One region of the Shewanella sp. 492 genome, then DNA from elsewhere that is predicted to be linked to it. Evidence: predicted binding sites of a transcription regulator. Region 1 holds the regulator's gene; each other region holds the start of a gene.
The links. The regulator LexA, encoded in region 1, represses DNA repair genes until DNA is damaged. The targets are predictions, from matches to a motif close to TACTGTATNNNNATACAGTA.
Positions count from the first base shown of each region.

Region 2: recG (ATP-dependent DNA helicase RecG) is a predicted target of LexA. The motif match lies at 5,698-5,717, and genes of this name have one in related genera.
Region 3: dinG (ATP-dependent DNA helicase DinG) is a predicted target of LexA. The motif match lies at 2,214-2,233, and genes of this name have one in related genera.

Region 1 is NZ_CM181702.1:108,740-119,091, reverse strand. It holds gene AC5YBX_RS00550 (fatty acid desaturase) at 1-167, shown strand, start outside; gene selD (selenide, water dikinase SelD) at 345-1,388, shown strand; gene mnmH (tRNA 2-selenouridine(34) synthase MnmH) at 1,388-2,494, shown strand; gene AC5YBX_RS00535 (MFS transporter) at 2,665-4,515, opposite strand; gene AC5YBX_RS00530 (GNAT family N-acetyltransferase) at 4,621-5,076, opposite strand; gene cysQ (3'(2'),5'-bisphosphate nucleotidase CysQ) at 5,069-5,881, opposite strand; gene nudE (ADP compounds hydrolase NudE) at 5,932-6,477, opposite strand; gene yrfG (GMP/IMP nucleotidase) at 6,574-7,245, shown strand; gene lexA (transcriptional repressor LexA) at 7,595-8,212, shown strand; gene AC5YBX_RS00505 (cell division inhibitor SulA) at 8,209-8,718, shown strand; partial or broken gene coxB (cytochrome c oxidase subunit II) at 9,116-10,228, shown strand; gene ctaD (cytochrome c oxidase subunit I) at 10,247-10,352, shown strand, end outside.
Region 2 is NZ_CM181702.1:3,657,781-3,668,132, forward strand. It holds gene spoT (bifunctional GTP diphosphokinase/guanosine-3',5'-bis pyrophosphate 3'-pyrophosphohydrolase) at 1-1,315, shown strand, start outside; gene AC5YBX_RS16075 (RidA family protein) at 1,396-1,779, shown strand; gene trmH (tRNA (guanosine(18)-2'-O)-methyltransferase TrmH) at 1,849-2,547, shown strand; gene AC5YBX_RS16085 (AMP-binding protein) at 2,737-4,392, shown strand; gene AC5YBX_RS16090 (calcium/sodium antiporter) at 4,568-5,500, shown strand; gene recG (ATP-dependent DNA helicase RecG) at 5,769-7,844, shown strand; gene AC5YBX_RS16100 (DUF3014 domain-containing protein) at 7,994-8,866, shown strand; gene AC5YBX_RS16105 (beta-ketoacyl synthase chain length factor) at 9,101-9,835, shown strand; gene AC5YBX_RS16110 (lysophospholipid acyltransferase family protein) at 9,828-10,352, shown strand, end outside.
Region 3 is NZ_CM181702.1:2,497,930-2,508,281, forward strand. It holds gene AC5YBX_RS11140 (methyl-accepting chemotaxis protein) at 259-1,830, opposite strand; gene dinG (ATP-dependent DNA helicase DinG) at 2,257-4,329, shown strand; gene AC5YBX_RS11150 (sulfite exporter TauE/SafE family protein) at 4,338-5,111, shown strand; gene AC5YBX_RS11155 (primosomal replication protein) at 5,108-5,770, shown strand; gene AC5YBX_RS11160 (DUF2057 domain-containing protein) at 5,780-6,463, shown strand; gene AC5YBX_RS11165 (late competence development ComFB family protein) at 6,731-7,003, shown strand; RNA gene ffs (signal recognition particle sRNA small type) at 7,299-7,395, opposite strand; gene AC5YBX_RS11175 (ComEA family DNA-binding protein) at 7,570-7,869, opposite strand; gene AC5YBX_RS11180 (SLC13 family permease) at 8,269-9,660, shown strand; gene megL (methionine gamma-lyase) at 9,717-10,352, opposite strand, start outside.

The DNA.
Region 1 (10,352 bases):
TACTCAAAACCCACATTAGCGAATATTACCAAGCGCACAAAGAGTTATTAGACGCCAAGCGGCAAAAACTGACCCACAAACAGTTAATGCTCAGGGTCGAAGAACTCAAACAAGATCTACTCATGCGTAAGCGCAACTGGAAATTACTCACCGCCAATTATATCTAAGTTAGGGTTTTATCACACCGGGCCACTTATCAGTGACCCGGTTTTTCCTCCCCCCACATAAATTTAACCGCCCCTTTGACGTGCGTAACGCACATCTGCCTTACCACAGATTGAAGTGCTAAATAGATGGGTCTATCATGGGCGGCTAACCCGTTCATTTAGAGATAGTTCGAGCTCATGTCAGATACCAAGATCAAACTTACCGAATACAGTCATGGCGCAGGTTGTGGCTGCAAAATTTCTCCCAAAGTATTGGGAACGATTCTGGCATCACAACTACCTCACTTCGACGACCCGAATATTCTCGTTGGCAACAGTACCCGCGATGATGCTGCCGTCTATAAGCTTAATGATGACACGGGCATTATCAGCACCACTGACTTTTTTATGCCGATAGTGGATGATCCTTTTACCTTCGGCCGCATTGCCGCCACCAACGCGATTAGCGATATTTATGCCATGGGCGGGACACCAATGATGGCTATCGCCATATTGGGCTGGCCAGTGAATACGTTACCAGCAGAGATCGCTCAGCAAGTTGTCGATGGCGGTCGCCAAGCGTGCGCCGATGCTGGCATCATGCTGGCGGGTGGCCACAGTATCGATGCACCTGAACCCATTTTTGGGCTGGCCGTTACAGGGCAAATTCCGTTAACCGAGCTCAAACAAAACAATACCGCTAAAGTCGGCGATAAACTGTATCTCACTAAACCACTGGGGATCGGTATTTTGACCACGGCTCAGAAGCAAAAAAAGCTAGCCGATGAAGATAGTAATATCGCTCCAGAGGCCATGTGCCAGCTCAATAAAATCGGCCCAGCTATCGCAAAAATTGCCGGCGTCAGTGCCATGACAGATGTGACAGGTTTCGGCTTAGCGGGCCATCTCATTGAGATGTGCTTAGGTGCTGATGTAGCAGCTAAGATTGATATCGACGCCCTGCCCTTGTTACCCAAAGCGAAAGACTACCTGCAGATGGGCTGCATTCCCGGTGGTACCCATAGAAACTACGACAGCTATGGCGAACATTTACCCCTGGTCAATGAGGAACAAAAAGCACTATTGTGCGATCCACAAACAAGTGGCGGATTATTGATTGCCGTTTCAGCAAGCCATGAAGCGGCTTTAATTAGCCTGCTCGAGGCTAATGATATTGCCCCAATCAGTATTGGTCATTTGGTCACCAAACCCGCAACGAAGCAACTCGTGGAACTGCGCTAATGTCACCACTTATGGTTTCTAAAAACCAATACACCCAGCTGTTCATCAACGACCACCCCATAATGGATGTGCGCGCGCCCATCGAGTTCGATAAAGGGGCGTTTCCGGCCAGTACTAACTTACCCTTAATGCAAGATGATGAGCGCGAACAGGTGGGCACATGTTATAAGCAACGCGGCCAAGCCGCCGCGATTGCCTTAGGTCATACGCTCGTTCATGGTGATATCAAACAACAAAGGGTCGATGCATGGCGCGAGTATTTTGCTCGTCACCCTAATGCTTACCTATATTGTTTCCGCGGTGGACTGCGTTCACAACTGACACAGCAATGGCTTAAGGAGGCTGGGCTATCCGTCCCCTATATCGAAGGCGGATATAAGGCGATGCGTCAGTTTTTGATAGACACCATAGATCAAGCCCCTAGGGTAAAACCCATGTTGATCCTCAGCGGCATCACCGGCAGTGGTAAAACGGACTTTTTATTACAGCGCCCAGAAGGCGTGGATTTAGAAGGCCTTGCCCATCATCGCGGCTCAAGCTTTGGCCGCTACCACGAGCCGCAACCTTCGCAGATCAACTTCGAAAATAGCCTCGCTGTGGCACTGCTAAAACACCAAGCTAGCGCAGCCAAATCGTTACTGCTCGAAGATGAGAGCTACCTCATTGGTCGCTCGGCGCTACCACAAGCCTTTTATAAAGGCATGCAAGTGGCAAAAGTGGTGGTATTAGATGAGAGCCAAACAGCCAGATTAAACCGATTGCTCGACGAATATGTCCATAAGATGCATCAAGGTTATCTTGATCGCCTCGGCGAAGAGGCCGGCTTTATCGCTTTTGCCGATTATTTGTCGCAAAGCATCAGCGGCATAAAAAAACGCCTTGGCGGCAAACAACATGATGAACTGCAGGCGATGGTGAATCATGCCTTACATGCACAACAAAGCCAGGGCACGACAGCTGCTCATCTCGAGTGGATAAACGTGCTGCTGAGTAAATACTACGATCCTATGTACCAATATCAGATTGATAAAAAAGCCGATCGGATTATTTTTAAAGGTGATCATCAAGCTGTGCATCAGTGGCTCGATCAATACACGCCCCAATAACATCACTTAATGACATGATCGCCATTAAACGTGACTGAATCACTCACCTGAATTCGAGTAAAACGATGGAATAATCCGAGATAGCTTAGCTATTTAGGATTATTTCACCCCCAAAGCTAAGCTCCAAAATGTAGATAATGAGTTTTCGGTTTTAAGCCGGGGTCTTGATTTTATGATGCGGCAGTCATCAAGCGGGTGATTTGCTGTTGCAGTGACGCGGCGCTCACCTGAGATACCGCCATGGCATCACCGACAATCAGCGACACCTTTGGCCAAACCCGCCGCGGTTGAAGTGTGTTTGCTTGACTCTCACTCGGATCTGCTAATCCTCTCATTGCAAGCGGTATCACCTTTACGGGATGGTGCACTGCGAAACTTGCCATCAAGGCGTTAAATTGAGCCTGATAACTCGCCGTCATGGCATCACTCGCGGTTAAATTATCGCTTAACAGGCACAGTAACTCGCCATTGGCTAACGCCTGCTCAATCATGGTTAATGCTTCATTATTGCTTGCGCCGCTTATCTCACCCATAGCCACAGGGATCGCTCCAGTCGGCTTAACAGAGCTCGCTATGATAGAGGATGGCATAACAAAGCGCACCGGACGACTCGATACGCCCATCACGCACAAAGCATCGAACTGGTTGATATGAGGACATACCAGCAGCACTGCCCCCTGTTTGGGCAGTTTTTCACGCCCTTCAACACAGAAGCGGTAACGCACATGACGAAAGAGATAACTGATAAAGCGCCAGCGAAACTCTGGCGCTTGTCCATAAACATAGGCAGCGACCACCAGATTAAGAACCGCCAGTAAGGTAAATAACTCAGGGATACTCCACCCAAATCCCGCCAGCAGTAACATGGCCAATAACGCCGAGCACACCATAAATAGCGCATTAACAATATTATTAGCAGCAATCGCCTGTGCGCATTCCCCCGGCGCAGCACGCGACTGGATAAAAGCGTACAACGGGACGATAAACAAGCCCCCACTGACCCCCACCATCAACAAGTCAAACATCAGTCGATAATGCGCTGTTGTGGCGATAAAGTCTCCCACACTATAAACCCACGAGGGATCTAACGGCGCTGGTGGAATAGCCCAGACTAAATCGAGGCCAAACAGGGTCAACCCCGCCATGCCTAAAGCCACGACACCTAACTCAACATGACCATAAGATAAGCGTTCACACAAAAAGGAGCCCACCGCGATACCCACCGAAAATAGCGCTAATAATAGCGACACTACGCTAGCATCAGACGACAGATGTAACTTAGCAAAATAAGCAAATTGCGTTAGGTAAGTGGCACCGAGAAACCAAAACCAGCTAATGGCGATGATCGCCACCCAGATGCTTGACGTCTTTCTCACCTTGGTAATGGCGTGCCACGTGCCAGATAAAGGAGCAAAACGAATTGGGGTTGCGTCATGCTGTAAAGGCAAAGCCGGAATGGCACGACTGGCCAAATAACCACACAGGGAAAGTACAAAGACAATCAAGGCACTGGCGACAATCCCATGCGCACTCGTCATCAACAGCCCGGCGCTCAATGTGCCACTTAAAATAGCTAAAAATGTGCCCATTTCGACCCAAGCATTCCCCGTAACTAACTCTTCTTCGGCCAATACTTGCGGTAAGAGTGAATATTTTACCGGCCCGAAATAGGCCGACTGACAGCCGGTTAAAAATAACAGCAGTAACATCACCATGTAGCTTTGAGACAACATCGCCATCGCAGCGCACGACATGATAACCACTTCGAGTTGTTTGAGTCTGCGGATAAGCTTCGCCTTGTCCATATTGTCAGCGAGCATCCCGGCATGAGCGGAAAAAAGAAAGAAGGGTAAAATAAACAGGCCCGCGGCCAAATTAACAAATAAATTAATACTGATTGGCAACTCATTGATCTGGCTATAAGCCACCATCAAGAGTAAAACATTTTTATAAATATTATCGTTTAATGCGCCTAAACATTGGGTGACAAAATAGGGCAAAAATCGTTTTGTTAACAGCATATTTGCTCCAGCTTGCCGCGACCTTAGGTTAGCCTAACCATTTAGACGGCAGTAGAGGGTTATATAAGCCATTGCCAAGCTGTGGCCGTGCACAATAGACAAGGCTTAGCGCATCAGACACATCACCACCCGTGATGCATCTGGGCCAAAATAGTCAGCTTCTGTTTGCAACTCGACAAACCCCAATGCTAGGTATAAATGACGCGCTGGATTAGCTGGGTCCACAGTGAGCATTACCTGAGTGACCGACGGCGCCAAGTGATTAAGTGCATCGATTATAAAACGTTTGCCGATACCTCGGCCTTGGGCGAGTGTCTCCACGGCGACAGATAATATCCAACCTATATGCCGCAGCTCACTTGGCACCATTAGGATATAGCCAAGAAGACGATTATTGTGATCTATTGCAACACGCAAACCACTTGGCCAACAATCGAAACTCTGACGAAAAAAGAAATCCGGATAACAATGTTCGCCAAACACACGCTGTTCAAGCCGATAAACGCCGGCCAGTTCGCCCTTTTGCGCCGCACGCAGGGTAATATCAACGGGCTTATTCACTGACTAACAACTCATCCCAAGGTAAATGGGTCGAACCGACCACGATAAAATTAGGGTTTTCGAGCGATTCACGTTCGTTATAACTGAGCGGCTGCAGTTCAAGATCCATGATCTGCCCGCCCGCCTCTTCGACAATAATTTGTGCCGCGCCGGTATCCCACTCGCCAGTAGGGCCAATGCGTACATAACAATCGGCGCGCCCTTCGGCGACCAAGCAACTTTTAAGCGCTGCCCCGCCGAGCACCACGAGCTCACAATGTTTAGGCTGGTTCAGTAGCTTTAATACCGACTGCGGATCTTGGCGACGACTGACCGCCAAGCGCAATGAGCGCGAATCATCGAGTGTCAATTGACGACTGGCAATACGCTGCTCGCCTTTACTTGAGCGCTTATAAGCCCCCAGTCCCGCGATGGCATAATAAATCACCTCGGTCATGGGCACATAAACAATCCCCATAATGGGGCGATTATGCTCAACTAACGCGATGATCACCGAAAAGTCGCCGCTGCCAGCAATAAACTCTCCGGTGCCATCTAACGGATCGACCAGCCAATACCTGGGCCAATCGACGCGATCGGATAACGGGATGTCGGCATCTTCTTCAGATAACACAGGAATATCAGGAGTCAGCTGAGTCAGCGCAGCGGTGATAATTTGGTGCGCAGCGAGATCGGCAGACGTCACAGGGGTATTATCCGCCTTAATTTCTTTATCAAAGCTACCTTCAAGGTAAATATCTTTGATGGCCATTCCCGCTTCAACGGCGATGGCGATCACCTGTTCCACACACTCTTCTGGCTTCATCACAACTCCAACAACCTAGACAGGTAATGCATATATCCGAATTGAAATAACTATTTTAGTTTTAAATGCTTCTGGGCTAAAAACAAGGCACTCACACTTCTAGACTCTGAGAAGTCTTCCAATGCCAATAGCCCTGACCACTGTGCAAGCGGCCAAGAAACAACCTCTATTGGCTCGGGCTCATCGCCTTCAAGGCGACTCTCATACAGATCTTCTGCAATATAGATCTGCATCTTGCTGACAAAATAGCTGGGCGCCAGACTTAACTCCATCAAATGGGTTAATTTTTTAGCCCCAAAGCCTATCTCCTCCTGCAGCTCCCGATTAGCGGCTTGCTCAGGCGTCTCTCCCGGATCAACCAGCCCTTTGGGAAAGCCCAGTTCATAGCTGTGGGTTCCTGCGGCGTACTCTCTGCCCAGCAGCAGTTGCTCACCCAACACAGGGACCACCATTACGGCACCACGATTATTACCTTTCATACGTTCATACTGGCGCTCGACCTGATTAGAAAATTTCAGGTGCACTTGTTCAATTTGAAATAACCGACTCTGGGCAACAACTTGTGTATGTAATATCTGTGGCTTTTGGTCCGACATGAATGTCCCTGATAAAATGACGTTTGCATCACAGTTCAATCTTACTATGATGGGCCTAATCCACAACTCTCACGATAGAATTTTTTTACTGACCTTATGTTTCCTTGGGATAAAATCGATACTGTACTGCTTGATATGGATGGCACACTGCTAGATTTACACTTTGATAGCCATTTTTGGCTCAAGCTAGTGCCGCAAACCTTAAGTCACAGCAGAAACATCTCTCTAAATGAAGCTAATGTCTTGGTAGAACAAGCCTACGACCAAGTGGTTGGCACCTTGGATTGGTATTGCCTCGACTACTGGCAGCAACAACTGCAACTGGATATTGTGCAGCTGCAACGCACATTGGCCGACAGGATACAGTTACGCCAAGACAGCATGCCATTTCTACGCGCATTGACTCAAAAGCATAAAACCAGAATATTAGTGACCAATGCCCATCCTCAAAGCCTAGCTCTCAAACTAGAACACACAGAGCTCGCGCAAGGGTTAGACCATATGATCTCCAGCCATGAAACAGGTTTTGCTAAAGAGCACCCTCAATTTTGGTCTAGCTTATTTAACCAATATCAATTGCAACCCAGTCGGTGTTTATTTATCGATGACAGCGAAGCTATCTTACATGCCGCCAAACAAGCTGGAGTTGGGTATTTGCTTGGCATAAGCAATCCTGATAGTAAAAAGCCCCATAAAATATTTACCGACTTTCCCGCAATCCATGATTACCACCACCTGTTAGATGATCTTATCGCCAGTAAGCCATAATAGCTCCTCGCTCAATGACATAAGATAAGGATAAATGCAGGTGCATGGTGCAACCAAACCCTATAGCCTGCTTATTTGTTTCACCGCCCGAACTTGGCACTGAAATCGTCTCAACAGATAAGAGAGCAATCGCGCCACTCAGCGACACTCAATGAATCCTTTCCGTAAAATTAAATTCATAACATTGATTTAAATTAAAAAAGTCAGATTGCAATAAAAATAAATCTGCGACCTTATTTTCAGTTTTAAGCAAATCCCACCACATTGCCGACAAAAATATGCTTAATCCTTGCGCTACTTTAAATACTGTATACACTAACAGTTACTGTATGAAAAGACAGGATCTGTAATGAGACCATTAACCCCTAGACAAGCTGAAATATTAGAATTAATTAAACGCAATATTGCCGATACAGGCATGCCGCCTACCCGAGCTGAAATTGCTCGTCGCCTAGGCTTTAAAAGCGCCAATGCGGCCGAAGAGCACTTAAAAGCCTTAGCCAAAAAAGGCTGCATCGAAATAATGCCTGGGACCTCGCGAGGTATTAAGCTAACTCAAGAAGATGATAGCGAAGATCTTGGTTTACCACTGATTGGACAAGTCGCTGCCGGTGAACCCATTTTGGCCCAAGAACATGTTGAGCAACACTACAAAGTTGACCCAGCGATGTTTCGCCCAAGCGCTGATTTTCTCTTAAGAGTCCGCGGCGATAGCATGAAAAATATTGGTATTCTCGAAGGCGATCTACTTGCGGTGCATAAGGTGGAGCAAGCCAGTAATGGGCAGGTTGTCGTAGCTCGCGTCGAAGATGATGTCACAGTAAAGCGCTTTGAAAAGAAAGGTAATACTGTATATCTTCACGCCGAAAATGAAGAATATTCACCGATAGTCGTCGACCTATCTACCCAAAGCCTTAGCATCGAAGGGCTGGCCGTAGGTGTTATCCGCAACGGAGATTGGCAATGAATAATCTAATGGGTAATGCCCCGCGACATCCCGGCCTTTGGGTCGATATGAATAAGCAACACAAACCAACTCAGCACAGTACCATTGCGACATTATCGAGTCGTACCCAAGGTAAGCATGAGTTGCAAGCGCTAACACCGCAATTAGCAAGATTAAGCCAACAAGGCCAGTGGGTCGTACTGATTAGCCCACCGAATATTGGCTATAAGCAGATGCTCGCCGATGCGGGGGTACGCATGGATAGAATCTTATTAGTGCACACCAAAGATGAAGTTGAAGCACTGTGGGCGATGGAAAAAGCGCTTACTAGTGGTACATCCAGTGCGGTGATCAGTTGGACCCAAGCACTCGATGCTCGCGATTGCCGCCGCTTACAATTGGTCGCCAAAAGTACCCAGGCTCTAGGTGTTGTGATTGAAGATGATAATAGTCACTTACCTGTAACAGCCCTGACAGAGCAAGATCTGGGCTATCAACAAGCATCATTATTTAGTTCACTGCACTAGCATTACAGTTCAAACTTTCCATACTTAAGCCCCGCGAGGGGCTTTTTTGTTGCTGTTTTAAAAAAATTAAAAAAAAGTGATCTTGATCAATATTTAAACAGCGATTAAGTTAGTAATAGATATCAACGATTATTTGTTATATCCGAACAATTTAGTGGTCTGTTTCATTGGCCAACGAGTGTAGATCTCTCACTGCGTCCAATAAAGCGGAAATTAGCCTGATATAGTCAGCCGTAAGTGCAAGCGTGGTAACCACCAGCAATAACAACAGCAATACCACCAGCGCACTGTGAAGTCATCGTTGCTTTTTTGGGAACTGAAAAGTTTGCATAGAGCCGAGACATACTGTGTAACTTTTCTTTGTAGTTGCCTTCGCAATTGACAGAGGAGAAGTCTAGTGAAGCATCTGTGGTATAGCTTGCTCGGGTTATTACTAGCCCCACCCATATTCGCAGCCGATATGCCCCTTAATATGACACCAGGGGTAACTGAGATCAGTGGCAAGGTTTTTAGCCTTCACATGACCATTCTTTATATCTGTTGCGCTATCGGCATCATAGTGTTTGGGGTGATGATCTATTCCATCATTAACCATCGTCGCTCCAAAGGTGCGGTGGCTGCCAATTTTCATGAAAGCACTAAAGTCGAAATCGCTTGGACTATCGTCCCTTTTGTCATCTTGATCCTGATGGCGATCCCTGCCACTAAAACTCTTATCGCCATGGAAGACCCTAGCGATGCGGATATCACCATCAAGGTTACAGGTTCTCAGTGGAAATGGCATTACAGTTATTTTGATCACGATATCGAATACTACAGTTTACTCGCTACCCCAAGAGCACAAATTGAAGGCAGTGAAACGAAGGGCGAAAACTATCTATTAGAAGTCGACAAACCTCTAGTGCTTCCCGTTAATAAAAAAGTGCGTTTCTTGATGACGTCAGATGATGTGATCCATTCTTGGTGGGTGCCAGCCTTTGCGGTAAAAAAAGATGCTAACCCCGGTTTCATCAATGAAGCTTGGACCCGCGTGGATAAACCCGGCACGTACCGCGGCCAATGTGCTGAACTATGCGGTAAGGACCATGGCTTTATGCCCATAGTGGTTGAAGTGTTGTCTGAGGCCGATTTTGCTCTCTGGATCGATGAGCAAAAAAACCAAGCCACAATCGCCGCCGCCGCAACCGAAGCCTCGTTATCGCAAACCTTATCTATGGATGAACTGATGACCCAAGGTGAGCAGATATACATGGCACGCTGCGCCGCCTGCCACCAGCCAAATGGCATGGGACTTCCAGGAGTGTTCCCCGGATTAAAAGCCAGCGCCATTGCCACCGGCCCAGTCACAGCACATATCGATATTGTGGTTAATGGTAAGGCGGGCACCGCAATGCAAGCCTTCGCTGGACAGCTAACACCACAGGAGATAGCGGCTGTGGTGACATATGAGCGTAACGCTTGGGGCAATGATGTCGGTGATATCGTCCAAGCCGCTGACGTTAGTCAACATGGTCAATAGGGAGGCATGATGAATACAACAACGCGCGAAGCCAATATGGATGCCGCTCATATTGAAGAGTCTAACGAACACCACGAAGCTCACCCAACCGGCATAAAACGTTGGCTATTTACCA
Region 2 (10,352 bases), 510 kb from region 1:
CATCATAGTCGACACCATAGATACCTGTTATCGAGTGGTGGGCGCGATGCATAGCTTATACAAACCACGTCCTGGGCGGTTTAAAGATTATATTGCCATTCCTAAAGCGAACGGCTACCAATCGCTGCACACCTCGCTGTTTGGCCCCCATGCGGTCCCTGTTGAAGTACAAATTCGTACCGAAGATATGGATCAGATGGCAGACAAAGGGGTCGCGGCTCACTGGCTCTATAAAGGCGCCGGCACGCAACAGCAAGGCACCACCACCCAAGTGCGAGCACGCAAGTGGATGCAAAGCCTATTGGAGCTGCAACAAAGCGCCAGCACCTCCTTTGAATTTGTAGAAAACTTTAAGACTGAACTGTTCCCTGAAGAGATTTATGTCTTCACCCCAGAAGGGCGTATCTTGGAGCTTCCTGTGGGGGCGACGCCGGTGGATTTTGCCTATGAAGTGCATACCGATGTGGGTAACACTTGTGTCGGCGCGCGCGTCAATCGCCAAGCGTATCCCTTGAGTCAGCCATTGATTTCGGGGCAAACCGTCGAAATCATTACCGCTAAAGGTGCCAGACCCAACGCAGCCTGGCTTAACTTTGTCGTCACAGGTAAGGCACGCGCCAAGATAAGACAACTACTCAAGAGTCTCAAGGAAGATGAGGCGGTGGTTTTAGGTAAACGTCTACTCAATCATGCATTAGGTGATGTCAAACTTAAAGACATTGCCCCTGAACAGATTGACAAAGTGGTGCGTGAAACCAAACATAAGAGTCTAGAGTCATTACTCGCCGATATCGGTCTAGGCAATGCCATGAGCATTGTTATTGCACAGCGCCTTAAAGGTGACAGAATAGAGGTGCAAGAACATAAAGAAGCCAATATGATGCCCATTCGCGGCGCCGAAGGGATGCTGGTTTCCTTTGCTAACTGTTGTCGCCCCATTCCTGGCGACGCTGTTATTGCTCATGTTAGCCCAGGTAAAGGGTTGGTGGTGCACATGGAAAGCTGCGCCAATATTCGTGGCTACCAAGGTGAGCCCGATAAATATATCCCCGTGCATTGGGATAACGCCGAAGGGGTTGAATTTCAAGCTAATTTGCGTATCGAAATTGTCAACCATCAAGGCGCACTGGCAAAAATCACCTCTATCGTGGCCGCCGAAGGCTCCAATATTCATAACTTGAGTACCGAAGAGCGCGATGGCAGAGTCTTTTTGATTAACTTACGGATCTCGGTGACCGACCGAGTCCATTTAGCCAATGTGATGCGTCGTATTCGAGTGCTACCCGAAGTATTGCGTACCTCGCGCAATCGTTAAGTTGCGCGGCGCTTAACCTGCATTTATTAACCCCGTCGGCATAACGACAACTATTAATAACGACAAGTAGGAAAAAGTTTATGGCAGAGAAGATTATTATCGCAACCGACAAAGCCCCACAGGCTATCGGTACGTATTCTCAAGCAGTTAAAGTGGGCAGCACAGTGTACCTTTCTGGCCAGATCCCGTTAAATCCTGAAACTATGCAGATGGTCAGTGATGAGTTTGCAGCCCAAGTAGTTCAGGTATTTGATAATTTAACCGCCGTTTGCGCAGCCGCTGGTGGTTCACTACAAGATATCGTTAAACTCAATATCTATATGACCGACCTGAGCAACTTTGCAACCGTCAATGAGATAATGGGGCGCTACTTTGAGCAACCTTATCCTGCCCGCGCCGCCATTGGCGTTAAACAGCTACCGAAAGATTCGCTAGTTGAAATGGACGGAGTGATGGAGCTTTAATTTAGCCATTACCCTTGAGGGCGCCGCGGCGCCCTTTATACTTTTGATCTACAAGTAATCCCTATCGCCATGAGCCCAGAACGCTTCGCCCGCATCAATCAGATGCTAGACAATCGCCAAACCGACCTTACTGTTTGCCTCGATAAAGTCCATAAAACCAATAATATTGCTGCGGTTATTCGCACAGCTGATGCCGTAGGTATCCATCAAATCCATGCCGTGTGGCCTGACATTGAGATGCGAGTATCGGGTAATACTGCTTCGGGCAGTCAGCAATGGGTAAACACCATCAAGCACTATCATATGGATGAAGCTGCGGCCCAATTTGCTCAACAAGGCATGCAGGTGTTAGCGACCAACTTTTCCCCCAGCGCGGTGGATTTTCGCGAGATTGATTACACTAAACCTACGGTAGTGATCATGGGTAACGAGCGCGATGGAGTCAGTGACGCAGGCCTTGCGATTGCCGACCAGCACATCATTATTCCTATGGTGGGCATGGTGCAATCACTCAATGTGTCGGTCGCATCGGCATTAATCATGTACGAGGCTCAGCGTCAACGCGAACACGCTGGCATGTATGGCACGCGCACCTTAGATGATGCTTACTGCCAAACCATGCTATTTGAACAGGGGCACCCTATTTACGCCAAGGCTTGTCGACGCAAAAATATCCCCTACCCACGCATCGATGATCAGGGAAAAATTGTGGCCGATGACACCTGGTGGCAACGGATGCGCGCCCCCGATCCCGACGCAGAGCAATAAAGTCGCCTAGTCATAATGTGACCCCCCTCCTCAGGTTATCCCTACGCCTAAATCTATGACAATTCGTTTATTATTCAAGCAAAACAATTGTCATAGATCACATTTTTCGCCATACTCAACAAGCGCGCACACATAAACAGAACAACTCGATGCGCTTACTTTCACTTACGGATAACTATGGAATTGCAGATGGACTCACACTTTAAATCTCCGGTCGACATGTTGCAGCATTGGGTCGATCTTTATGGCGACAGCACCTACCTAAGACAACCCATCAACGGCCAATACGTCGACTTTAGCTGGCGAGAAGTACAGCAAAAAATGCAGCAAATTGCTGGAGCGCTGCGTCACCTCGGCCTGCAGCCAGGTGAAAAGATTGCCGTCTTATCGAAAAACTGCGCCGAATGGTTTATTACCGATCTGGCATTAATGCATGGCGGCTATATCAGCGTCCCCATTTACCCAACGGCAAACGCCGATACTATTCGCTATGTGCTAGAACACAGCGAAGCCAAAGCTATTTTCATTGGTAAACTCGATTACTGGGCCGATCAAGAAGCTGGCGTCGGTGGTGATATCCTCCGCATGGCGATGCCCTATGACACCATGCCCGCGCAATACCAATGGAACAGTCTACTCAAATTGGGCCAGCCATTAATCGACGCACCGGTTATCACCCCAGATAAGATAATGACCATCATCTACACCTCCGGCTCTACCGGTAAGCCTAAAGGGGCGATACAAACATTCGCCAGTTTTGAATGGACCTGTAAAGCTGTGGTGCGCGATCTTAAAACCGATGTAGAAGACCGACTGCTGTCGTACCTGCCACTGGCACACATTACCGAACGAGTGGCGATGGAAGGCTCCTCATTTTATTCTGGCAGTTGTGTGGCCTTCGTAGAAAGCCTCGACAGTTTTGTCGACGATGTTAAGCGTGCCAGACCCACGGTATTTTTCTCCGTGCCAAGACTTTGGAGCCTATTTCAGAAAAACATTATCGATAAAATTGGCTATAGCAAACTGAATTTTTTACTAAAAATCCCTATTATCAGCAGTATCGTTAAGCGAAAAATTCGCCAAGGATTAGGGCTTGAACACTGTAATCTACTGGGATCGGGTTCGGCGCCAATTCCACCTTCACTGATCACTTGGTATCACAAGATAGGCCTCGATATTTGCGAAGCGTGGGGCATGACTGAAAATAGCGCTTACTCCATCATTAACCACCCTTTCAATGCGAGTAAAATTGGTTCTGTCGGCCGCGCCGTAGAAGGCTGCAGCATAAAACAAGCCGACAATGGTGAGCTGTTAGTTAAAAGCCCAGGCCTAATGAGTGGCTATTATAAACAGCCCGAAACCAGTGCCAGTAGTTTCGATGCCGATGGCTATTTCCACACCGGAGACTTATGCGCTATCGATGCCGAGGGTTATGTGACCATCACCGGGCGAGTTAAGGACAATTTCAAAACCTCTAAAGGCAAATATGTGGCTCCAGTCCCCATTGAGCGTAAGTTGGCCCAAGATCCTCATGTTGAGCTGATCTGCATCATAGGCTCGGGCTTACCGCATCCTATCGCCTTAGTGCAACTGTCTGAGGGTGCTGCCATGCAGCCTAAAGAGGAGATCCGCACTTCTCTCAAAGCCACACTCGACAGTGTGAATCCGCATCTAGAGTCTCACGAAACCGTCGATGCCATAGTGGTCGTCAGTGAGCCTTGGGATATCGACAACGATGTGCTCACGCCGACACTCAAGATCAAACGTCATGTACTTGAGGAGCGATTTAGCGCCAAAGTCGATGGGCTGCGCGGCGGTAAAATCCGCTGGGAAGATGAGCTTTAAGCCCTTAGACAGAAATTAATCGGTGTAACAGCTAAAAGCACGTCTAAGACGTGCTTTTTTACTATTAATTTAACCGCTTATCTTAAATAAAATTTAATCTTGGCAGTGCAAAATTTTAGTTGCCTTCCGAGTGTTAAAGCCTATCCTTGCCGCCTAACGTTTATTGGAGGTAACCATGTTGACTTTATTAGCCATTATCGGTGGTTTTATTATCCTAACCGCAGGGGCAGAAGCCTTGGTACGCGGTGCTAGCTCGGTGGCATTAAAGTTAGGAATTGCACCTTTAATCATAGGATTAACTATTGTTGCATTCGGTACTAGTGCACCTGAACTGGCTGTAAGCCTTAAATCTGCATTAGCTGGCAACCCAGGTATCGCCATTGGTAATGTTATCGGCTCTAACATCGCCAATATTGGCTTGATCTTAGGTATCACTGCCCTTATTCGGCCAATACAGGTACAGACGCAAATGATCAAACGGGATATCCCTATCATGATCGGTGCCAGCCTACTGTTTTGGGGGTTAATTAGCGATGGCGATGTCAGCCTGCTCGATGGTGCACTGCTCACTGCACTGCTGGTGGCCTATTTAGGCTTTAGCTATATCAGCAGTAAAGGGGAAGGAGCCGACGATATTCCAGGTTCGAGATCAGTGCATCCGCTATTAGCGACTCTGCTCATCGCCATAGGCATCAGCATGCTGGTTGGCGGTGGTATGCTGTTTGTCGATGGCGCGGTGACACTGGCGCAGCAATTTGGGGTTAGCGAACTCATCATCGGCCTGACCATAGTCGCGATAGGCACCAGCATGCCAGAACTGGTGACATCGGTGGTTGCGGCCCGTAAAGGCGAAAGCGATATCGCCATCGGTAATGTTGTTGGCTCTAACCTTTTTAATATATTGGGTATTTTAGGTGTTACCGCACTTGTACACCCTATCACCTCAGGTGGCTTACAGGTTATCGATATGAGCGTGATGCTGGCGCTGGCGCTGATCTTACTGCCCGTGGCGTGGACAGGCTTGCGTATTGGCCGCCGCGAAGGCGCTTTACTGCTAGTGGCTTACCTTGCCTACATGGGTTATCTCATTAATAGCGCCATGGGATAAAGCGGCTAAAGGAGCTGCCTTAAACAAGGCAACCAAACCCAATAGCTCAACAAATAGACCTAGGCAAGAGTCCTAGGTCTATTTGCATTTGCCTCACCCCTCTCACGCTTCACCACGCATTCCTTTTCCCTCGGACTGTCACCAGCCCACTGCACGCCAATTTGACTAAGATTGCGTTCAGAGTAAACTCTGATAATATATGTATATATTTACAGTGATTGAGCCAATAGTGGTTTAAATGACTCAATGAATCAAATGGGTATAAAGCGTGGATAGACTCGATCTTATGGCTGTTACAGAGCTAAAAGGCGTTGCGATTAAAATGGCGCAGCGGCTAGAGAAGCTCGGCATAAAAACAGTCCAAGATCTCCTATTTCATCTGCCACTGCGCTACGAAGACCGCACCCAGATATACCCGATTGCCGCGCTTTACCCCGGTAGCTATGGCACCATCGAAGCCGTAATTCAGTCATCGCAAATTATTCAAGGCCGCAAACGTATGCTCACCTGCACCGTACGCGATGACAGCGGCATGATGACCTTACGCTTCTTTAATTTTTCCGTCGCCCAGCGTAACGGTTTAGAAAATGGGGCCACTATTCGCGCCTATGGCGAAGTGCGCCGCGCTAAACATTCGGTAGAGATCATCCACCCTGAATATAAGCTCATTCATGGCGCCAGCGATGCAGGGCTCAGTGAAACACTTACCCCTATCTACCCCACGACCGAAGGGCTAAAGCAAGCCAGCTGGATAAAATTGACCGACCAAGCCTTGTCACTACTCGACAGTGGTGCACTCGCCGAGTTATTACCGCCAGCACTGCGACCTAATCAAATGTCGCTCATCGAGGCCCTCAAATTACTGCATCGGCCACCCACAGGCACCGATCCTTTTACGCTCGAACAAGGCACACACCCGGCGCAGCAGCGCTTGATCCAAGAAGAACTACTGGCCCACAATTTGAGTATGTTACGGCTAAGACAACGTAGTCATCGCGATACGGCCGTATCGCTCGCGGGGAGCGGCCAACTGATCAATCCGTTTTTAACCACACTACCCTTTAGTCCAACTGGAGCCCAGCAACGTGTGGTGGCAGAGATCAAGAGTGATTTACGCCAGCAACATCCAATGATGCGCTTAGTGCAAGGCGATGTGGGATCGGGAAAAACCTTAGTTGCCGCATTGGCAGCGCTACAAGCGATTGAGAGCGGCTATCAAGTCGCCATGATGGCGCCCACCGAACTACTGGCAGAGCAACATGCCAATAACTTTGCCACTTGGTTTGAGCCACTGGGATTAACCGTGGGTTGGTTAGCGGGCAAGCTCAAAGGTAAGGCGCGCAGCCAATCTTTGGACATGATAAAAAGCGGTGAGGCCCATATCGTTATCGGTACCCACGCGATTTTTCAAGACAAGGTCGAATTTAATAACCTAGCCCTGATCATTATTGATGAGCAGCACAGGTTCGGCGTGCACCAGCGACTGGGGCTACGTGAAAAGGGGATCAGTCAGGGCTTTCATCCACATCAATTAATCATGACAGCCACGCCTATCCCGCGCACATTAGCCATGACCGCCTACGCCGATTTAGACACCTCTATTATCGACGAACTACCGCCCGGCAGAACCCCTGTGACCACGGTGGCGGTATCCGATAGCAGGCGAGCCGAAGTGATTGAGCGAGTGCGCCAAGCCGCGCTGCAACATAATCGCCAAGCCTATTGGGTCTGCACCCTAATTGAAGAGTCGGAAGTGTTAGAGTGCCAAGCGGCCGAAGACACCGCAGAGGAACTCAAGCAGCAACTACCAGAGTTGGCGATAGGCCTGGTACATGGGCGGATGAAGCCCGCAGAAAAACAAGCCATTATGGCCGACTTCAAAGCAGGGATAATTCAATTATTGGTTGCCACGACTGTGATTGAAGTGGGCGTCGATGTGCCCAATGCCAGCTTAATGATCATCGAAAATCCCGAACGCTTAGGTCTAGCACAGTTGCATCAGCTCAGGGGACGTGTTGGCCGTGGCGCCATTGCCAGTCACTGTGTCCTCATGTATAAGGCGCCGCTGTCGGCAACTGCGACTAAGCGCTTAGGCGTACTGCGTGACAGTAATGATGGTTTTGTTATCGCGCAGAAAGATCTCGAAATACGCGGGCCGGGTGAGGTCCTAGGCACTAAACAAACTGGTCTTGTCGACATGAAAATCGCCGATCTTATCCGCGATCAAGCCTTGATCCCCAATATCCAAAAACTGGCGCAACACGTGATGCAGCAGGCTCCCGATAATGTCGATGCCATCATCACGCGCTGGCTCGGGAACAGGCAGCAATATGTACAAGCCTAATCAGTGCTATAACTTGGGTTATACCCTCTGTTGAAGTTAAATATTTTTTATTTCAGTCAACTTCACTAGACAAGTCGACTGAATTTTGCAGAATGAAGAGAGGCTGTGTTGGCCGCTCCTACACACGAGCTATTTTTCAAGGAACTCACATGCAAGTCAGTCAAGAAGATAGAATTGCCCCGCAAGAAAAACGTGGTGGTGCCAGCGCGCTAACGATTGCTGTTGTGGTGATTTTGCTGATCGTGGCCGCTGGCGCTTATTATTTCTTTGACAGCAAAGAAACCCAATCTGAGCCAGAGCAACCAACGGCTGTGACCTTGCCCGAAATCGTCCCCGAGCAGCCGTTACCCACCGATGCCAATCTGCCAGAGCCCGAAGCTGAGCCTGAGCCCGTTGTTGAGCCGCCTGTAGCGGAAGTCACAACGCCACAAGTTGAGCCCATCCCCACGCTCGCTGACAGTGATAGTTATGTGACCGCTAAAACACTCGACGTCGCTAACGGCATGAAAATCGACCCTATTTTAGTTGAAAAAGATATCATCAGACACTTTGTGGTGTTCGTCGATAATATCGCCCAAGGGGAGTTAGCCCGCAAAGTCAGTCCACTTAAGGCGCCCAAGAGCCAGTTTACGGTTTCAGATGTGAGTAATAAAACATACCTAAACCCAGATAGTTACCACAGATACGATCTCTACGCCGACTTTATTAGCAATCTTGATGAGCAGCAACTCGTCACCACCTATGAACAGTTAACGCCACTACTTAACCAAGCGTTTGAGGAGCTCGGTTACAGTAATGGCAGCTTTAACGAACGCATGATCGACGCCATCAACGTGATGCTTGCTGCACCCATTATTGAACAAGCGATTGAGCTCAATAGCGTTAGCGTTAACTATAAGTTTGTCGATCCACAGCTAGAATCGTTACCCAATGCACAAAAATTGATGATCCGCATGGGCCCCGAAAACAGCAAAAAAGTCAAAATGGCGTTGCGTAAGCTGAAAAAACAACTGCAAGAGTAGTCACAGCCAACACCTAAAAAAACCGCCTCATTTGGCGGTTTTTTTACTGTAACTAGCACAGCATGTTATCTAGCTGTACGCACCATAATCATCACCATAACAGGGCAACATCGACATAGCGCAAATCGTGCTTTTTCTCTACATATCGGTGTACAATGGCACAATTGATGCGGCGTAAAGCCCATTCCCCTGTTATGGAAAACGCAGCCGTATGCTGCAGATTGAGGCAAAGCAGTGCAGTTAACCTATAGGATCCAGTCGTCAGGTGCTTGGTCACCTCGCTACCAACAGATAGCCGATTGGCAACAATGGCCTCAGTCGCTCGGCGATGAAAATGATCTGGCGAGTACACCCAAACTGTCTCAAATACCTGCGATGCAGCGTCGACGCTTTAGCAAGCTGACCAAAATGCTGCTCGATGCGGCATTTCAATGTGATGCCCCTGATCAATGCCGCACTATTTTCGCTTCGCGTCATGGCGAGCTTAACCGCACCGTCGAACTCCTCGAAGATATTGTGCAAGAACAGCCCATTTCCCCCATGGGCTTTAGCCAATCGGTACATAATACTGCTAGCGGTATCTTTAGTATTTTGACCCATAACCGCGCCCCCTCAACCTCTATCGCCGCCAGCGAAACTACGCTGGAACAAGCTCTTATTGAGGCTTATGGCCAGCTTTGTGAAGATAATAGCGATCTGCTGCTGGTGTTTGGCGATGAGCCAGTCTCTGATGTGTATAAAGAGTTCACCCATGAACCTGAGCTGCCTATCGCTATCGCGCTGCAATTGTCGCTGCCAACGCCTGACTCGCCACCGGCCATGTTACTGCAATTACACACCCAACCCAGCGCCCAACAGTATCTCGATGCGCCACCCTTAAGTTATGGCCAGCTGCTCCATGCTATCGCCTGCAAACACCCCCTATATGGGCGTTTAAACCGCTTCATCTGGCAACTCTCCCATGGCTAGCACAACAGGCACAGGTTTACACTCACTGGCCTATATTCCGCGCTGGTTAGCAGGCGTCAGTTGTTATGTGGCTTTCGGCCTCGGTGGTTTATTGCTCTCTTTGACTGTGATCCCTGTGCTAAGGATATGCTCAAGCAATCCACAGCAACGTGCCGCGCGCGTGCAGCGCACAGTTCATAGGATGTTTGGCGGCTTTGTCACCTTGCTCACTTGGGCTGGGGTAATCAAAGTGACCTGCCAAGATCTGCATCGCCTAAATGGCGCTAAGGGCAAAGTGATTATCGCCAACCATCCCACACTGGTGGATGTGGTGGTGCTTATTAGCCTGATGCCCAATGTGGGCTGTATCGTTAAGCAAAGCTTGTGGCGTAACCCGCTTATACGGGTCGTGCTTTCTAGCGCCGGCTATATCCCTAATCGCGGTGCTGATCTACTCTTAAAAGATTGCCAAGCGATGTTGCGTCAGGGCACTTGCCTAATCATCTTCCCCGAAGGCACCCGTACTCAACAAGGAGCC
Region 3 (10,352 bases), 1.7 Mb from region 1:
ATTAATCTCGTGGAATTAGCTAGGTGACATTAGCCGTACTGCATTAAGCGCTTGAAGCAGAACCATGGCGATAACCGATAGATACGGTTTTATTGCCAGTCGCTATAGAGATAAAAACGCCGCTGTATCAGCGGCGTATGGTGGCACTCATATAAACTTCAGCTCACGGGCCTCAATCCACCAGGCCTGCAATTTAAGAGACTCTGATAAAGAGAAGTGACGATAATGAAGATAAGCGATTGTGATTAATCAATCGCGTTATCGCTTTTGAAATTGCTGCATCAAACGTTGTAGATCGCTGAGCTGACTCACCAACTCAGAACCACGATTTACCGAGTGATCGCTGCGCTCAATATTGGCCAATGACAACTGCTGAATGGAGATGATGTTGCTATTAATATCTTCAGTCACACTCGCCTGCTGATGCACCGCGGCAGCGATTTGATGACTCGCGCTGGCCACCTCACTCAACATACTATTGGCATGTTTCAGCACATCGCCGGTACGAACAGCATTGTCTCGACACACATCCGATAAATGGCTGCCTTGTTGCGTCGCTATCACGGCTTGGCCAGCGGTATCTTGCAGGTGAGCAATCATGGAGCGAATTTCTTCGGTGGAAGCTTGGGTTTTTGAAGCTAACGCTCTAACCTCATCGGCTACCACCGCAAATCCACGGCCACTCTCTCCTGCTCGAGCCGCTTCAATCGCCGCATTGAGTGCCAGCAGATTGGTCTGATCGGCTATGGTGCCGATGACTTCGAGGATCTTTTCAATCTCTTGGCTACTCACCGATAGATCGTTAATTATGCCGTTTGCACGCGCTAATTCTGAGTGCAGTTCTGCCACCGAGTCTATCGTGGTTTGCACATTATTGAGTCCGTCATCAGCAAGCTGATTCACTTGCTCCACTAATTGTGATGCCGCCATCGCATTATCAGCCACATCGCGAATTGAGCTGGACATTTCGGTTACCGCTGTCGCTACAGAGTCGGTATCGGCCCCTTGCTTATTCAAGTTATGCTTAATCTCTTGCTGATTAACTAACTCGTGCTCAGCACTAACGTGGATCCCCTCTGCGGTTTCGCTGGCTCTGGCAACAATCGCGCGCACCTCGGCTTTACGCTTTTGCAGCGCGAGCTCTATCATGGAATATTCATCATAACGCCCGGTATAGACGAGCTCCATCAACGGATTATCATATGCTTGCGTCGCAAGTGTTGCCACCTGCCCTAAACGTCGTTGATGAAAAAACTCATTGAGTAACAGCCCGGCCATCGCCAATATCGATACCGTACCACCTAAGTGTACCGATGCGCCGCTCATCATAGCTAGGGTGCTGGCAAGCGCTGTTAACGCAGCAAGATAACGCGCCCAACGATAACTAAAGCGTGGCCTTGATAGCTTAGATGGCGTCTCTTTTTGGCTCATTTCGCTATAGAGCGCCTCTGCACGCTTAACCCATTCTCGGTTAGGCTTAGTGCGCACAGACTGATATTCAATAATTTTGCCCTTAGCATCGGTGATGGGGGTGATAAAGGCTGATACCCAATAAAATCCGCCTCCTTTACGGGCGTTCTTCACCAGTCCCATCCAACTGCGGCCAGATTGCACCGTTTGCCATAACTGCTTAAAGGCGGGCTTAGGCATATCGGCATGGCGCACAATATTATGTGGTTTACCAATTAATTCATCGGCTTGATAACCGGCAATATCACAAAAACCGGCATTAGCATAGGTGACTATACTGGAGGGATCTGTGGTTGAAATGAGATTAGCATCGAGTTCAAATTCGATTTCACGTTCTGCGTTAGTATGTTTATTTACCATATTATGGTGACTTATTTCCGAGCTGTGGTTGGTTTGTGTGCGGCGCAGTGCACTATGACTGGCAGGCCCTATACGTAAAAGAGTTCGCTGCCGATCACAGTTGCTAGCGTTTTGAATGGAAACGCAGTTGTAATCGATACAGGATCAGCAACTATGGTATCAATTTCATTATTCAAACGATACAGGACCGACAACTATAGTATTAATTTCGTCATCCAAATAAATGAGGTGAACGACACAATATGAGCTTGCTCACTCATCAGCTCATTTATGTTGCCAAGCGCACAGCTGACAACTGGTCAAATCCATATTGTTAACATCGCTAGTCGCTTATGCTTGTATCGACTGTTTCAGAACTTATTCATATTCCGCTTGTGCTGTTTTACTGTTATTATGTACAGCTGTATTTCTCTGCTATGTGCCTTCATGTTATCTGCCACTGTTAAAACTCAGATCCGCACCATCTATAAAGACATTGCGGCCGCCTTGCCCAACTTTCGCTCTCGGCGCGAGCAAAACTACATTGTGGCAGAGATCTCAAAAACATTAGCAGGTGAATATGACAAACATAGGCGCATCATTGTTGTCGAAGCTGGCACGGGTATTGGTAAGTCGTTGGCTTATATTCTAGGCACCATTCCATTAGCCTTAGCCAGCAAGAAAAAAGTCTGTATCGCCACTGCAACGGTGGCGCTGCAAGAGCAGTTACTCAATAAAGATTTACCCTTCTTTTTACAGCAATCTGGACTCGACTTTACCTTTGGCCTGGTTAAGGGGCGTCAACGCTATATCTGCTTAGCCAAACTTGAAATGCTCATTGGCAGTGATGACGGCACGCAGATGGCCATGTGGCAAACTAAACCCGATAACAGCCAGATAGCCCTATTACAAAGTTTGTTAAAAGATTTCCATGAAGGTCGTTGGAATGGCGAGCGCGATACCCTAACGCAACAATTGCCCGATCATCTTTGGAGCCAAATCGCCTGCGACAAACACAGCTGTCATCGGCAACTAGCCAGTCATCGTCACTGCCCATTTCATAAGGCCCGTGAAGATATTGATAACTGGGATGTATTAATCGCTAACCACAGTCTGCTTTTTGCCGACTTGGAACTAGGCGGCGGGGTGATCTTGCCCGATCCTGAAGATCTCTATTATGTGATTGACGAGGCCCATCACCTCCCCGTTGTCGCCAGAGACTTTTCCAGCGCGCAGGCGACCCTGAGAGGCGCGGTCGATTGGTTAGAAAAGATCGGCAAAACCACAGCTAAACTGCAAAATCAGCTTAAGAGTAATCATATTATTGCCCCTGCTCAGGCGATGTTAGACCACATTAACGAATTAACCGGGTTGCTCAACGCCGTAGCGCAGTATTGCGACGGCCAAGACGCTGCATTTGATAACCCTGAAAACCGCATCCGTTTTGAACATGGCAAGCTGCCGCAAGCTTTAGTTATCCAAGCAGAAAACTTAGCCAGTGCCGCTAATAACGCCCTCAAGCAGTTCAATAAGATGTTGACCTTGCTTAACGAAGCCATAAAAGATGGTGAGCTGCCCAAGCATCAAGCCGAGCAACTGCTGAGCGAAACTGGCTTTATGCTGCAGCGTTTAGAAAATCTGCAAAAATTGTGGAAGATGATGGCCAAGACCGACAGCCCTAAAGGGGCACCGATGGCCAGATGGATAGAGCAACTTCCGGGTAAACAACACGACTACTTGTGTAACGTCTCACCGATTGAAGTGGGCTTTATGCTCGAATCCTTATTATGGGAAAAAGCCGCTGGTGTGGTGCTGTGTAGCGCCACTTTACGCGCATTGAATAATTTTAATCATTTTACCCATCAGGTGGGCCTGTCGATAAACGATGGTAGTCGTTATCTGGCCATGGATAGCCCATTTGATTTTGAGCAAAATGCGACCTTATACCTGCCAAAAATGCGCACCGAACCGACGGACGACCGTTATACCGATGAGCTTGCCGAGCAGATATTGACCCTTATCGAAGGTGAAACCGCCACCTTAGTGCTGTTTGCCTCATACTGGCAGATGGAGAAAGTGGCCGATATTGTCCGCCCCAAGATTGACAGCCCATTATTGATCCAGGGGGAAGACTCGCGTCAACAACTGCTGACACAACATAAACAGCGCTGTGATGCTGGCGAGGTAAGTATTATTTTCGGCACGGGCAGCTTCTCTGAAGGGCTCGATCTGCCAGGAGATTATCTCACCAATTTGATTATCACCAAATTACCCTTTGCAGTGCCGACCTCCCCTGTGGAGCAAGCCCATGCAGAATATATCAAGATAAAGGGCGGTAATCCGTTTTTACAACTGACCATACCTGACGCATCACGTAAATTGATCCAAAGTTGTGGTAGATTACTGCGTAAGGAAGAAGATTATGGCCGTATCACTATCTTAGATCGTCGCTTAGTCACGAAACGTTATGGAAAGTCGCTGCTTGATGCCTTACCTCCGTTTCGCCAAGTCATAGAGTAGGAACCACATTGGAGTTACTTTTAGACCCCAGCGTTTGGATTATTTTAGCCGCCACAGGTTTTATTGCCGGCTTTATTGACGCTGTCGCAGGTGGCGGAGGCTTGCTATCAATACCTGCATTATTAACCATAGGCATACCGCCACACGCGGCGCTGGGAACCAATAAATTGGCCGCCAGCTTTGGTTCATCCATGGCGGCATTCACCTATTACCGCAAACATTTTTTTGAGCCACGCTTTTGGTACCATGCCGCAATAGCCACCTTCATTGGCGCCGTTATCGGCACCTTCGTAGTCTATTTCATTGATAATCAATGGCTCGAAAAATTACTGCCGCTCATTATCATCATCATTGCCATTTATACCCTAGTGAAACCCAGTGTGATGGGGGGCAACAGTCACTTACCACCAACTCGCGCACCCTCGGCCTTTAAGCAATGGCGCCAAGGGTTGCCATTGGGCTTTTATGATGGTTTTGCTGGCCCCGCTGTCGGCGCGTTTTGGACCATCAGCAGTATTTCGCAATACCAATTACCAGTACTTAACAGTTGTGGATTAGCACGAGCCATGACTTTTATCAGTAACCTAACCTCTTTAACGGTCTTTTTAGCCTTGGGACAGGTCAATATTGTTATCGGCTTATCTATGGGCTTATGCATGATGTTAGGTTCGTTTGTTGGCGCTCGCACCGCAATCAAATTTGGCGTACCATTTATCCGTCCGCTATTTATCACCGTGGTTATTTTGATTGCCATCAATTTGGCGTGGAGCGCATGGGCATGAACACCTCAGAACTAATTTATCGTTTACGAGTCCAACTTAAGCAATTAGAACAAGAAGTGCTGCAACATGATAGCCAGCTGGCAAAAGGGCAACGTAAGCTACTGCATGATACCGAACGTTTTAATCATGGCTTATTTAACCAATCCGGTGCCCAGCTTGCCCCGTGTATCAGCCAAATTAGCAATAAAATAGCGCAGCTCGAAAAACTACTAAAGGGGAATATCTCGACATCGACCATAGCGTTAAGCTGTGAAGGGATCCAAGATAGATTTACCGCACTGCGACGCGCGCTGAACACCACCACATTAGATGTGAAATCGGCTGAGCAACAAAAATCATCACGTATTGCGAATGCCAAACAACGTCGCCAGCAGTCGCACGCCGATAGTGGTTTTAGTTGGATCGCTTCTGGCGTAATGCATAATAGCCACCAGCTATATGATGAATTAAACAAACATCTGAACTGGGTTCAAACATTTGAGCAAAAGATTGCAGATTTACAATCAAAACTTGAAAACTGTCATAGTGCTGACAAAATTGCACTGCAAAATGAGATACTTTTAGTTCACCGTCGCTTAGGTAAGTGCCGACAAGCTATTAGCTATATTGAAGACCGCATTCAGGCGTTTGAACGCCCATATAAAAGTCATAATCGTTAAGGAGCAACAATGAAATCAGTAATGCCAATCACCGCTTTAATCGCTTTGCTTGGTGCCTCATCGGCAATGGCTGCCAATCTCACCATTCCCATGGCATTTGAATACTTAGCCCTTAATGGTCAAAAAGTAGAAAGCAGCTTGTTTAACCATAAGGCCGATTTAAGCCTAGATAACGGCACGCACAAGATTGCTATCCGTTATCACGATATGGTGCAAGATGATTTCAGTGACAGCGAAAGCTTTATTAAATCATCCCCCTTTATTATTACTCTTAATGTCGATGGCGATTATGACTACCAGTTACAACCCGCCGAAGGCAAAGTGATTAAACGTCCGAAAGAGTTTGCTAAATCACCCGAGGTCATCATCACGCGTGCAGATGGTGGTAAAGTCAGTTATCAAGTAGCACAAACCGATATTGCAGAAACTTCATTTGTAGGTCGACTCTTAGGTGATGACAGCGGTCAAGATGTTGAAGTCGCTGCAGCCGTTGCAACGGGCGGTACGATGGCAGCTAGTTCCGTACCAGCAAAGCCTGTTAGCGCCATCGAGGCTGCGACATTACCCGCGACAGCAGCGCCCACCAATAAGAGCGAAGCTGAACATGCTCAGCAAATGCTGCAATACTGGTGGTTACACGCCGATGAAACAACGCGCAAAGAATTCATGAGCTGGGCCATCAAACAGTTGTGATCATTTGATAAAACCCACAAGCAACGTCACGCTAACCTAAGGTTAGCGTGACCCTCTCCCCCCATATAGACTCTCCCGTTTTACCTTGAACCATATACCATCTAATTTTTTAGTCTCATTTACCTGCTATAGATTGTCAGCATTCCCCTAGCTTGCGCTTACGCACTGAACCATTACGCGACATTAAATAGTGATTGCGGCTAAGCCAATATGATTGCAAACTAGACAAACGATATAAGCCAAGCCCCTCATCGTGGAGATAGATGCATGCAACTAGAAATTCGAAATTATTATGAAGTACTGTTACTTGAGATGCTGTCGGATGAAGGATTGATGGATGAACTCCCTGAAGACTATCTGGCCGATTTATGCTGCGTGACACTCAATCAGCTGCCCGTGCGCTACATTCGGCACCTCGTCGATACTTACTTTTTTGAAGATTATGACGAACTCAAGCAGATGAAAACGGAGATCCAATCTGCCTTAGAAAAATCGCGCGCCTTTTTAAAAACCAAGCTTCCCCAACAAGAAAGCCTGTAACTCGAACCTAGGCGTTCAATTAATGAGGACGCCTTGGTATTCACACACACGCGACTTTCCAGACATACCCCAAGCATAGCCCAGACATAAAAAGTCACACTGATGGGTATTTCACAATTGATAACCGCACGCAACTAAACAAAGTTAAAACGGTGAATGTAAAACAAGATAGGAAAATTTAGAAACAAATAGGGGGGAGTTTTTTGCTAACCGATTTCTCATCGAGTGTACCACCAAGTGTACCACTTGCGGTCTTTCTGAGATAAGCCTTTGATTAGACTTTAGTTTGGAGGTTTCCCTAGAGCCACACCCCGGCACATGAGTCGCCTGCTGCGGTTGCTCCCTTCCGGGCCTGGCCGAGTTCACAAGTTATCATTGCGGGGGGACCCTAGGGTCACCATAGATTCTTGAAGCGTGTTATCTTCAAGACGGGGGCATTATCTATCATGCAGGGGATGCGATCAAGGGAATATCGGTCTTTGAGCCATTCTTTATGATTGAGTGGTGAATCTATAAACAAATACCCACGAGCGTGGGTATTTTTTATAAGAACAAGCTTCAATGACTTACAATTTAATATTGGCTCGGTTTTGTTCTAACAGTTTAGGACCGATACCTTTAACTTCAGATAATTGATTAATATCGGTAAATTTACCATGTGTATTGCGGTATTCAATAATCGCCATCGCCTTGTTTGCACCAATCCCTTTTAGCTGGCTTAACTGCTCTGCTGTCGCCGTATTGATATTAACGGCTTGTGCCTCAACGGTTGTATTCACCGGAACTGGCTCAACCTTTTCAGCAGCATAAGCGGGAAACAGTGCTAATGTCGTAGCAATCAAACTGCCCAATAATATTGCTTTCATAACTTACTCCTTGATTATCCATTAGGGGATGGCCAGCATTCCTTTCTCCTTGGCCACCTTAAAAACATAGAACAAACTCAAACCTTGCGCAAATACGTGACCCCCACCAACCAAAACCCCACCTCCAAGGTGACCAAGGTCACACAAACAACTTTCAGTTTATTTCATAACGAGATTAAATCTGATTCAACCGATGCACTATGAAAAAAATTGTGATCTACCCCTTACTTTAAAACGTGATTCGGGTAACATAAGCCACCATTTTATTGCGCTACATCACACGCAGAGCTCGAACACAAAGTAATTTAACTACAAATAAAAAGCTTTGTGCCGATCCTGCGCTGAGATAGTGTTGTGCGCCTAACAACAAGTACTAACAACAAGTATATGGACTCTTCAATGTCTCACGAAACCACGCAGGCACAGCCGCTGATCCCTGAAAAGCCAACACAATATAAAAAAATGCTTATATTGTTTGCCGATATCTGTTTATTTATTTTGATGTATCAATTTCTGCCTTTTGAACAGAGCATTAATATTGGACTCGCCATTCTCGTTTTTGCTGCAATATTGTGGCTGACGGAGGCTATCCATATTAGTGTGACGGCAATCATTATCCCTATTCTTGGGGTCGTGTTTGGCGTGTTTGAAACCAAAACGGCAATGAGCAATTTTGCGAATCCGATTATTTACCTGTTTTTTGGTGGCTTCGTCCTCGCTGCAGCCCTGAACCATCAAGGTATCGATCGCCGTATCGCTCAAAAAGTACTTACGGCTTCCAAGGGTAAACTGAGCCTTGCTTGTATGATGTTATTCGGCATCACCGCCCTGCTATCGATGTGGATCAGTAATACCGCCACTGCGGCGATGATGCTGCCATTGGCTCTGGGGATCTTGCAGCAGCTAGACATTAAAGAGCATCGCAACACCTACCTCTTTATGCTGCTAGGTATCGCTTACTCTGCCAATATTGGTGGCATAGGTACCTTAGTGGGCAGCCCACCGAATGCTATCGCCGCGGCTCAAGTGGGTTTAAGCTTTGCCGACTGGTTAGAGTTCGGTTTGATCACCGTCGCTTTAATGTTACCGAGTATGCTTATCGCGCTGTATCTTTATTTGAAACCTAATCTCAATGTGGTCTGTGAGATCCCAAGCGATAATCAGAAATTAAATTTCCAAGGTAAACTCACTCTTATCATCTTTTTGGCAACCGTATGTTGCTGGATCTTCAGTAAACCTATCTCTGGCGCTTTAGGCGGCATCAAACAGTTCGATACCATAGTGGCGTTAAGTGCCGTGGTATTACTGGCGGGTTTAGGTTTAGTGCAGTGGAAAAAAATAGAAAAAACCACAGATTGGGGCGTGCTCATCCTCTTTGGTGGTGGCTTAACACTCAGTGCTATTTTAAAAGCCACAGGCACCAGCGTATTTTTGGCGCATTGGGTCACCGATATTTTTGGTAACACCCATATGGCATTATTTACCTTTGCGGTGATATTTTTTGTGGTGATGCTCACTGAGTTTGCCAGTAATACCGCCAGTGCTGCTTTGTTGGTACCTGTATTTGCCGCGATTGCTGAAGCACTGGGACTATCACCTGTGATGCTGTCGGTATTAATTGGTATTGCGGCTTCTTGTGCCTTTATGCTGCCAGTGGCGACGCCGCCCAATGCGATTGTGTATGGGTCAGGCCACATTAAGCAATCAGAGATGATGCGAGCTGGCGCAATAATCAACTTTATCAGTATGTTGGTACTGTATATCATTGCCCACCTGTTCTGGACTATCTAAGCATAATCCGCTTGCACATTTGTGGCCTACTCGATAATGAGTTGGCCACAGATGGATTAACTCCCTTCTAACGCTTGGCGTAAATCGCTAATAATATCTTCAACCGCCTCTAAGCCTACCGATATACGCAATAGACTGTCACTAATACCCGCCACAACTCGCTCCTCAAATGAATAGGGTGAATGGGTCATCGAAGCTGGATGCTGGATAAGTGACTCAGCGTCACCCAAACTGACCGCGATGGTAAATAACTTCAGTCGATTCACAAATGCAACAGCGCCATCAAAACCACTATCAAGTTCAAAGGCCACCACTCCCCCAGCTCGGCGCATCTGCGAGCCGATAAGATGATGTCCACTATGGTGCGCTAAACCAGGATAATAAACTCGGCTAATTTGCGGGTGTTTATCCAGATATTCGGCAATCACTTGGGCATTATCACAATGACGAGCAACTCTAACATCTAAGGTTTTTAGCCCGCGTAAGATAAGCCAGGCATCATGTGGTGATAATACCGCGCCGATATCTTTGAGGATTTCTGTTTTGAGTTTAGCTATCATCTCCTCACTGCCACACACTATGCCGGCAATCACATCGCCGTGGCCATTAAGGTATTTAGTGGCGCTATGCACCACCATATTGATGCCCAACGCGATGGGCTGCTGCAACAGCGGCGTCATAAAGGTGTTATC